One region of the Paenarthrobacter sp. NPDC092416 genome, then DNA from elsewhere that is predicted to be linked to it. Evidence: riboswitches for the same ligand, from Rfam matches in the RefSeq annotation. Region 1 holds a riboswitch; each other region holds the start of a gene.
What was found. A riboswitch is a leader RNA that binds a small molecule or an ion and turns the genes downstream of it on or off. The one in region 1 is predicted to bind cyclic di-AMP.

Region 1 (2,192 bases):
CTGGACCGGGTATTGTTCGAAACCATCTCGGCCTTCGCCACCGTGGGACTGAGCACCAACCTCAGTGCCGAACTGCCGCCATCCGGGGTGTATGTGCTATCGGCGCTGATGTTTGCCGGCCGTGTCGGCACCGTGACCCTGGCCGCTGCGCTGGCCCTGCGCCAGCGCAGCCAGCTGTACCACTATCCCGAAGAGCGACCGATCATCGGTTAGCCGCGCGCCCTTCGATCGACAAGATGCGCCTCTTCGAGGTGAGGTGTGGCGCCTCCGTGATCACATCCAGCCTTGCGGGTTCACGGTCTGACCGTTCAGGAGCACCTCGAAGTGCAGGTGGCAGCCGGTGGAGGCTCCGGTGGTCCCGGCCGCGGCAAGCCGCTGGCCGGCGGCCACGGTCGCCCCGACAGAGGTTTCGATGGACGCCAAATGGTTATAGGTACTCTTCAAGCCGTTGCCGTGGTCCACGACAATCCTGTTTCCTCCGCCATAGGCCGACCAGCCGGCCTCCACGACCTTTCCAGCGCCGGCGGAGAACACCGCTGTCTGGCACGCTGCCACGAGGTCAAGACCGGTATGCAGTTCCCCGGAGCCGCTGATCGGGCTGGAGCGGATACCGAACGGCGAAGTGACCGACATGCTGGCCAGCGGTGCGCCGAGCCGGGCGGAGGAAGCAGCGGGTGCAGCAGCGGCCGGTGCGGCAGCGACAGCCTTCGGAGCTGCCGCGGCGGCAACCTGGGTCTTGGCCGGCACGGGCAACGGTGCCTGCTCGGTGGTGACAGCCGGCCGTTCATAGCTGATGGATGCTCCGGCAGAGGCCTGAACCGGTGCAATGGAAGCTTTTGTCGCTGCGGCTTGCACGGCCGGACCGGTGCCGGTGGGGGCCGGTCCGGCATGGGCTGCGGTGAGTGCGGCGGTCAACATCGCGGCGACGCTCAGCGTGGCGGCTGCCGTGACCTGTTTGCGCCGACTCCCGCCCGACCCGGCAGCTGGCACACCCCGGTGCTGCGGCTTAGCCCGGGAAGTTGTCGGGGCGGACGTGCGGGGGAAGGGGCCGGAGGTTGGTTTTCGGCGCCGGCCATGGGGGGATGAGGAAGTCAAAGGGGGATCCTTTCGGTCGCCTGCGAAGTTAGCTGTCGGGTTCGGGCCAAGGAAAATGCCCGGCCGCGCCCCCGGCGGCCATCTGACCACCGACATTGCGGCTTCACCCCAAGGCAGACTGGCTGCCGATTCTGGGTCCTCCACCCCCGCCGTGAAAAGTGATAGTCGTTTGATGCCGCCGGCGGGGCTGAGCGTGCGGCATCAAGGGTTTTAGTACAGAAAAACCTGAACCAATAGTAGCCGCAAAGCGTGATCGTTACAATTTCGTGACACGGCGCGCGCGGCCTCGGGCGCTGGTTCCCTGCCCGGGGGTGCTTTCCTCAGCCCAGCCCTACAACATATGGGCGTGTCTTCAGATAAGCAGCTAATGGCATCAACGCACTCCACCTCCGGATGGTTCCGGCCCCGGGGCCGTGCCGCCCCCGGATCCCTTATGTCGCGGCCGGGCTCAGCTTCAGCATCGTGGTGTTTCCTCGCCAACACGCGCTTCTTTCTGCGCTACCGGATGGACCCGGACACCCAACCGTGCACACTCGGTGACCCCATCGCCGCGATGCCAGTGTCGTCCTGCCATGACCGGGGTGTCAGAGTCCCATGGAGTCCAGAAGAGCGTCTTCTTCTTCGGACCCGGAGCGTTTACGCCGGGATGGCGCCCGGGCCTCCTGAACGGCTTCAGCCGGGTCCGCCATGTCGTCCGGCATGTTGCGTTCCTCGCGCCCGATCCGGGCCTGTTGCCGTGCCATGTATCCGAAGCCGACGAATGCCAGGATCCCGAAGGTGATCCACTGCAGGGCGTAGGAGAGGTTCGACCCTTCCTTCACGGCCGGTGCGGCGAGCTGCTGGGGGGTAATGACCGGCTGTGGGGACTCCGAGGACATCACCCCGTAGCTGCCCGTCATGAGCGGGTAGTCCAGTTGCTTGCCGTAGTTGGACAGGTCGATGCTGGCCAGCTGGCCCTCTGGCGCGTCACGGCCAAGATCGGGCTCGGACGGTTTGATCCTGATGACCGCCGTAACCTCCCCGGTTGGCGGGGCGGGCACGGCGTCGGGGTATCCGGGCCGGTCGTTGCCGATCGGCAGCCATCCCCTGTTAATCGC
Region 2 (2,192 bases), on a different contig from region 1:
GCGACTGTGTAACTGGGGGCGTGTGCCTGGCCGTGTTGGACAACGCGAAAGCCGCCCCGTTTCCCGCCGTCCGCACCAGTTGGTACTGGTGCGGACGGCGGGAACCGGAGCGGCTGTCAGGCTGTGCGGCGAGTTGAGCCCGCTGGGGTGGGCTCAAACCTCCAAGCTGGTGCCGGCTTAGTACCAGTTGTTTGCCAAGTGGAAGGCCAGGGCGGCCGAAGGGGAGCCGTAGCGTTCCTTGATGTAGTTCAAGCCCCACTTGATCTGCGTCTGGTAGTTGGTCTCCCAGTCAGCGCCGGCGGTGGCCATCTTGGAGGCCGGCAGCGACTGAACGATGCCGTAAGCGCCGCTGGAGGTGTTCAGCGCAGTGGTCTTCCAGTTGGATTCCTTCTCCCAGAGGGTGTTCAGGGCTGTCATTTCGCCCGAGCCCCAACCATAGTTGGCCAGAATGCTCGCGGCGTATGCCTTCGCGGCTGCGGGATCGTCCACTGCCTTGGGAGCGGCAGCTGCCGCTGCGGCGGCAGCTTCGGCAGCCTTGGCCGCGGCGGCCTGCTCTGCGGCAGCCTTCTCCGCTGCGGCCTGGTCAGCGGCCGCCTTTTCTGCGGCGGCCTTAGCGGCTGCGGCCTGGTCAGCGGCGGCCTTTTCTGCGGCGGCCTTAGCGGCAGTGGCCTTCTCAGCAGCGGCCTGCTGTGCTGCTTCGGCCTGAGCTGCGGCTTCAGCAGCGGCATTTTCCTGGGCCCGGCTATCGATTTGGGCGTTGGCCTGGGTGGAGGACACCTGGCTGATCTCCGGCGCATTGAACGCGCTGGCAGCTTGCCCAAGCGAAGCGACACCCAAAGCGGCAGCTACGACGCCGGCGACAACCGACATGCGGTGTCCGGACTTGCCTTGGCGTGCGGCGTTCTTCAGAACGGTCTGTGACTTGGTCAGGGGAGCATGGTGTTCGTCGCGGTGACGCGCGGAATGGCGCGTCTGATCCTTGAATTCAGACATGTGTGATTACCTCTCAGCGCCTGCGGAGTTAGCTGTCGGGTTCGGATGAGGTCATCCGGCCGCGCGTGTAGCTGCGGCTTCACCCCAAGGGCGGCAAAAATGCCTGGCCCGGAGACTCTGGGTCCCCCGTCTCTGCCTCGAATGAGAACGGAACTCCGGGAAGTGGCAGAGCTCGGCGCATCCCGGGTGTGGGTCAGTTAGGGGCGACCCACCCTTTCGACGGTACAGGAGGTTTTGGCTTAAGTCACATTTAGGTAACAGAGATCACGAGGCCGGTGCGTCGCCTTGCCTGATTCGTTATATGTGCTGGTTGGCTACTGTGGGGAGGCGAAGGGCGAATTCTGTACGTCCTGGCTTGGACGTAACCTCGACGCTTCCGCCGTGTGCCTCGACGATGGACTCCACAATGGAAAGGCCTAGCCCAGAGGTCCCTTCCGACCCCGATCTTGCCACGTCAGCACGGGCAAAACGCGAGAAGATCCGGCCCTGGAAATCGGCAGGAATGCCAGGTCCGTTGTCGGTCACCGTGACTACTGCGCTGCCGTCTGCAGAGAGCATGACACCCGTGACCACGGTGGTGCCGGCCTCGGTATGTTTGCGGGCGTTGGACAGAAGGTTTGCCAGCACTTGATGCAACTGCGCCGAATCGCCGCGCACCGTGACAGGCTCGTCAGGCAACTGCAATTGCCAGATGTGGTCCGGAGCCATGACCTTTTCGTCGCTCACGGTCTCGATCACCAGTTGCGTCAGGTCCACGTCTCCCACCTTCAAGGGCTGGCCCTCGTCAAGCCTTGCCAGCAGCAGAAGGTCTTCAACCAGGGTGGTCATGCGCTCGGACTGGCTTTGTACCCGGGCCAGCGACTTCCGTCCATCGTCGGTGAAGTTCTCGGTCATGCGGAGCAACTCGGTGTAACCGCGAATGGCGGTCAGCGGGGTCCGGAGCTCGTGCGAAGCGTCCGCGACGAACTGACGGACTTTGGTCTCGCTTTCCTGCCGGGCTTCCAGGGCGCTGGAGACGTTGTTGAGCATCTGGTTCAGGGCATGGCCAACGCTGCCCACCTCGGTGCCGGGATGCGACGCCGACGCCGGTACCCGCACCGCGAGTGCCACCTCACCGGCGTCGAGGGGCAGTCGTGAAACCTTCGTGGCGACCTCGGAGAGCTGTTCCAGCGGCCGCATGGTCCGGCGGATCACAACGG
Region 3 (2,192 bases), on a different contig from region 1:
CAACCGCGGTGCTGTTTGCTGCCGCTCCGGCGTCTGCCCACGACGTCGCCGAGTCCACGGCTCCGGCGAACGGTGCCACAGTGGCGGAAGTACCGGCGTCGGTATCGATTACGTTCAGCAACCGCCCGCTGGCTATCGGCTCGGGCGTCACTGTTACGGCTGGCGGCGAAAACTGGGCGGACGGCGCCGTCGAGATCGTGGACAACGTGGTGACGCAGAAGCTCCGCCCAGGCGCTCCGGCGGGCGAATTCACTGTTGTGTGGCGCGTGGTCAGCTCCGACTCGCACCCCATCGAAGGCACCTTTACGTTCACCGCCACTGCAGGAAGCACGACGGCGGGCACCGGCTCGGGGGCTGCGTCACCGTCTGCTTCGGCGTCGTCGGCGAGCGTCCCGACGGCGGGCACAGCGGCGCCGGGGACGGGAAATAACGAACCGGCAACGGACGCTTCACAGCCGTTCCCGTGGAGCATCGTCGGCTTCGCAGTGGTCGCCTTGGGCCTGCTGATCTTCCTCGGTGTCACTGCCCGTAAGAAACTCGCGGCAACCGGCGATTCAGAAGGTGAAAACCCCGCCGAATAGCGGCCTGCGGGCCTACTCGTGAAGGTCTCAGAATGATCACCAAGACACGCCCAATCTTAACTTCTCGTTACTCAAATGTGACTTTGAAGTGATCATCACGTACCGTTGTATCTGTGCCTGTTCCATGAACCGGGCACTTCCGGCCTGATTGCCTAGCTCTGCCGCAGTCCGGAATCCGTTCGCAGACAAACCTACGGCAGAGACAGGGAACCCATTTTGGACCGCTTTCGAGCGTGTCTTGGGGTGAAGCCACGAAGCTTTCCGCTGACAGCGGTGGTGATAGTGGCCGGGTGACTCCCATCCGAATCCGACAGCTAACCTCGCAGGCATCGGGAGAGGCTACTTCATGTCTTCACGCATTCTTCGCGGCCGTCGTAAGGCGGACAGCGTACGTCCTAATCCGTTCATCTCCATCTCCAAGGCTGTTGCCAGCAACGCCTCCGGCGCAGGTCGCCAGGCCGCTGTGATCGCTGCAGCTTCGGGCCTCGTCCTGACCGGTTCCATTGCTGCACACGCTGCTGAAACCCCGGTTCAGCGCGACTCCAGCCCCGCAACCGTTGCCGAGACCGTTGCGGAAACCCCCAACCAGGTTGTCACCGCAGCATCCACTGCCACCGTCAACTTCGAGCGTCCCGCAGTTGCTTCCGTAGCGGCTCCGGTCATCGAGAAGCCGGCTCCCGTCGCAGCGGCTCCCGTTGCCAAGACGGCTGCCGCAACTGCTACCGTTCAGGCTGCAGCACCCGCTCCGGCCGCCACGGCTCCTGCTGCAGCTCCGGCTGTCGGCGGCATCAACGCAGCCATGGTCGCCTCGGCATACGCCCAGATCGGCATCTTCCAGGACTGCACCGCCATGGTCGAAAGGGCCCTCGGCTCGGCCGGTATCCCGGTTGGCGACCTCGGTCCCATGCAGTTCATGAACTACGGCAAGGTTGTCAGCGACCCCCAGCCCGGTGACATGATCGTCCAGTCCGGCCACGTAGCCATCTACATCGGCAACGGCCAGGCCATCAGCGGTGGCATCAACGGGAACCAGACGGGTATCCACCCCATCAGCTGGCTCACCGCCACTGGCCCCATCACGTACGTACGTGCAGGCGCATAAGCTGTAGCTTCACCGCGCATTGGCTCGACCATGCACACTGGCTCCACCGTGCATTGGCTATGCCAAGTTTTAACTGAAGGCCGGTGCCTTCGAGGACTTATGTCGTCGAGGGCACCGGCCTTTGCGCTTAAAATCGGCTGACTGTGGCGCTGGAAAAAACTATGCGATTCGCGGCAGTTGAAACGCTAAGCGATCGCGATCCCCGGGCCTGCCGGGAGCGCCACCCTGGTGGAAATAGCCTGCCCGACCGCCTTTGCCTGCCGGAGAACTTCCTTCGGTGTGGGGGTAATGAGTTCCCCGACACCCACCAGGTGCATCCCGACGGCGCGCATGGCTGCCGCAAGATTCTGGCCTATCGAAATGCCAAGTTCGGCGAGCATCCGGCGCAACTGGCTTTGGGCGCAGCGCGTCACCACGATGTGGTCGGCCAAGAGGACGCCCGTGGCCGTGTGGACGGCCCACTGCCGGGAGCCTGCCACGGGGAGCCCGGGCATCACTCCGGCGGTAAG
Region 4 (2,192 bases), on a different contig from region 1:
GTCGGGTCGGCCAGAGCTTGGCCCGCGGTAGCGCTGGGGCTGGAGGAAGATGACGCCGATGCGCTGGGGGAGACGCTGGCCGCAGTGGACGGAACCTCGGACTCGCCGGAACTGCTGTCCTTGGCCTGCGGGGTCTGTGTTTCCTGGCCGAAGAACGGCAATTCCAGGGCTTGGCCGAGCGAACCGGCAGTCAGAACCAGGCCCAGGGCTCCGGCGACAACTGCCATCCGCTGGCTTACGGCGCGAACGGTTGCGGCTTTCTTCAGAACGGCCAAGGGCTCCCGGCTGAACGGCGAAGCAGCAAAGGACGCCGCGCCAAAGCCGGCCTTGGTGGCCGCTGATTGCGAGGTGGCTGATTGCGAGGTCACTTGTGCAGCTGCCCTCCGAGTAGGCATCTCGGCTGCCTGGGGCTGCTCCGGCGCATTCGGCTCATCGGACTCCCGGCTCGCGAGTGCGGCGGCGGCAGTCGCGGCCGCAGCAACCTGCGCGGGTGAAGTGGCCCGGGCCGGAGACGGTGTGGCAGGTGCCGAGACCGTCGGGATGGCCGCCGTGGCCGGCTCTGCCGCAGGTGCCATCACTGGGATCGCGGTCGTCGCGGGTTCGGAAACGCGGTCCTCCTCAGCAGCAGGAGCCACAGCGGGAATTTCCGTAGTGACCGGCTGCGGAGTCGGCGTCTGCTCTTCGGCGGCCTTGACGATGGGGATGGCCGCCGTCGCGGGTTCGGCTGGTGCGCTGGGCTCGGGGTCAATCACCGCCCGTGCGATGCGCTCACGTTCGGCGGCGCGTGCGGCCGCGCGCGTGGTGGGGGCCGCGATGGTGGGCGTGGCCTCAGTGGCGGGTTCCGGCGTCGTACTTGTCTGTTCCGGAGCAGGTGTGTCCGGAGTAGATGTGGAGGTGACGGCTGCGCTGAATTCGGCGCGGCGGCGTCCGGTTGGCTTGGTGCGCTCGCTGGCCACTTGGGCGCGGCGCGGCTGATCCATGGATGCGGACATGGTGGTTTGCCTCTCAACGCCTTCGAGGTTAGCTGTCGGGTTCGGACGAGGCCGTCCGGCCGCACATGGCGGCTTCACCCCGAGGGCCTGTGGAGATGCAGGCCCGGGAACTCTGGGTCCCCCGTCTCTGCCGCGGGTCTGGCGGAACTCCGGGATGCGGCAGAGCTCGGCGTCATCCCGGAAACGGCCCAGTTGGGGTTGGGTCGCTCTTCGACGTTACAGGAGGCCGCCGTCAAAGTCACGTTTACGTAACGGGCGGGAGGCCTGTCGGAGCGTGTGGCGCTGAGGACCTAGGCTACGGGGTTCGTGCGGGATCTGGGACTCTGGCCAAGATATCCAACGCCAAGACTAGCTTCGGCGTGCACCGGCAGGTAGACATTGTCGTATGGACCTGCCAGTGATGCCGCCGATCTCGCCCATGCTCGCCAAGTCTGTTCCCTCAATCCCTGATGTTGGTCACCATGAGCCCAAGTGGGACGGCTTCAGGACCATCGTCTTCAAGGACGGTGACGAGATCATCCTGGGTAGCCGCAACGAGAAGCCGATGACCCGTTACTTCCCTGAACTCGTGGAGGCGCTCCGGAGGAACCTGCCGGACAAATGCGTGATCGACGGCGAAATTGTCCTGATCGCGGACAACAGGCTGGACTTCGAAGGGCTTCAGCAGCGCATTCATCCCGCCGACAGCCGTGTCCGAATGCTTGCGGAGAAAACGCCGTCCTCCATGATCGCCTTCGACCTCCTTGCCTTGGGAGATCAGAACCTCATGGACAGGCCGTTTTCGGAGCGCCGTGCCACCTTGGAGCGTGCCCTCGCCAAGGCGGAGCCGCCCGTATATGTGACGCCCGCAGTAGCGGATCTTGATAAGGCGCAGGAGTGGTTCGTGCAACTGGAGGGCGCCGGGCTGGATGGCGTGCTGTCCAAACCCTTGGACGGGACGTATCAGCCCAATAAGCGCGTGATGTTCAAGACCAAGCACGAGCGCACGGCGGATTGCGTGGTGTCGGGATTCCGGTGGCACAAGACTGCCCAGGTTGTGGGCTCGATGCTGCTCGGTCTTTATGACGATGGCGGTCGACTGCAGCATGTGGGGGTGGTGGCGTCTTTCCCAATGGCCCGCAGGGAGAGTCTCGTGGCCGAACTGGAGCCGTACCACATCGAGCTCAGCGAACATCCCTGGGGTCAGTGGGCCAACCAGTC

Region 2: another riboswitch for cyclic di-AMP. It lies ahead of ACIQC5_RS16760 (hypothetical protein); the one in region 1 lies ahead of ACIQC5_RS20045 (M23 family metallopeptidase).
Region 3: another riboswitch for cyclic di-AMP. It lies ahead of ACIQC5_RS09030 (NlpC/P60 family protein); the one in region 1 lies ahead of ACIQC5_RS20045 (M23 family metallopeptidase).
Region 4: another riboswitch for cyclic di-AMP. It lies ahead of ACIQC5_RS17760 (hypothetical protein); the one in region 1 lies ahead of ACIQC5_RS20045 (M23 family metallopeptidase).

The regions. Positions count from the first base shown of each region.
Region 1 is NZ_JBIVQG010000013.1:82,856-85,047, reverse strand. Features, by position in the region: gene ACIQC5_RS20050 (TrkH family potassium uptake protein) at 1-213, shown strand, start outside; gene ACIQC5_RS20045 (M23 family metallopeptidase) at 274-918, opposite strand; cyclic di-AMP (ydaO/yuaA leader) riboswitch at 1,100-1,273, opposite strand; gene ACIQC5_RS20040 (SURF1 family protein) at 1,680-2,192, opposite strand, start outside.
Region 2 is NZ_JBIVQG010000009.1:83,014-85,205, forward strand. Features, by position in the region: gene ACIQC5_RS16760 (hypothetical protein) at 178-993, opposite strand; cyclic di-AMP (ydaO/yuaA leader) riboswitch at 997-1,181, opposite strand; gene ACIQC5_RS16765 (ATP-binding protein) at 1,291-2,192, opposite strand, start outside.
Region 3 is NZ_JBIVQG010000003.1:269,877-272,068, reverse strand. Features, by position in the region: gene ACIQC5_RS09035 (copper resistance protein CopC) at 1-581, shown strand, start outside; cyclic di-AMP (ydaO/yuaA leader) riboswitch at 731-924, shown strand; gene ACIQC5_RS09030 (NlpC/P60 family protein) at 928-1,683, shown strand; gene ACIQC5_RS09025 (FAD-binding protein) at 1,869-2,192, opposite strand, start outside.
Region 4 is NZ_JBIVQG010000010.1:111,435-113,626, forward strand. Features, by position in the region: gene ACIQC5_RS17760 (hypothetical protein) at 1-992, opposite strand, end outside; cyclic di-AMP (ydaO/yuaA leader) riboswitch at 998-1,146, opposite strand; gene ACIQC5_RS17765 (ATP-dependent DNA ligase) at 1,378-2,192, shown strand, end outside.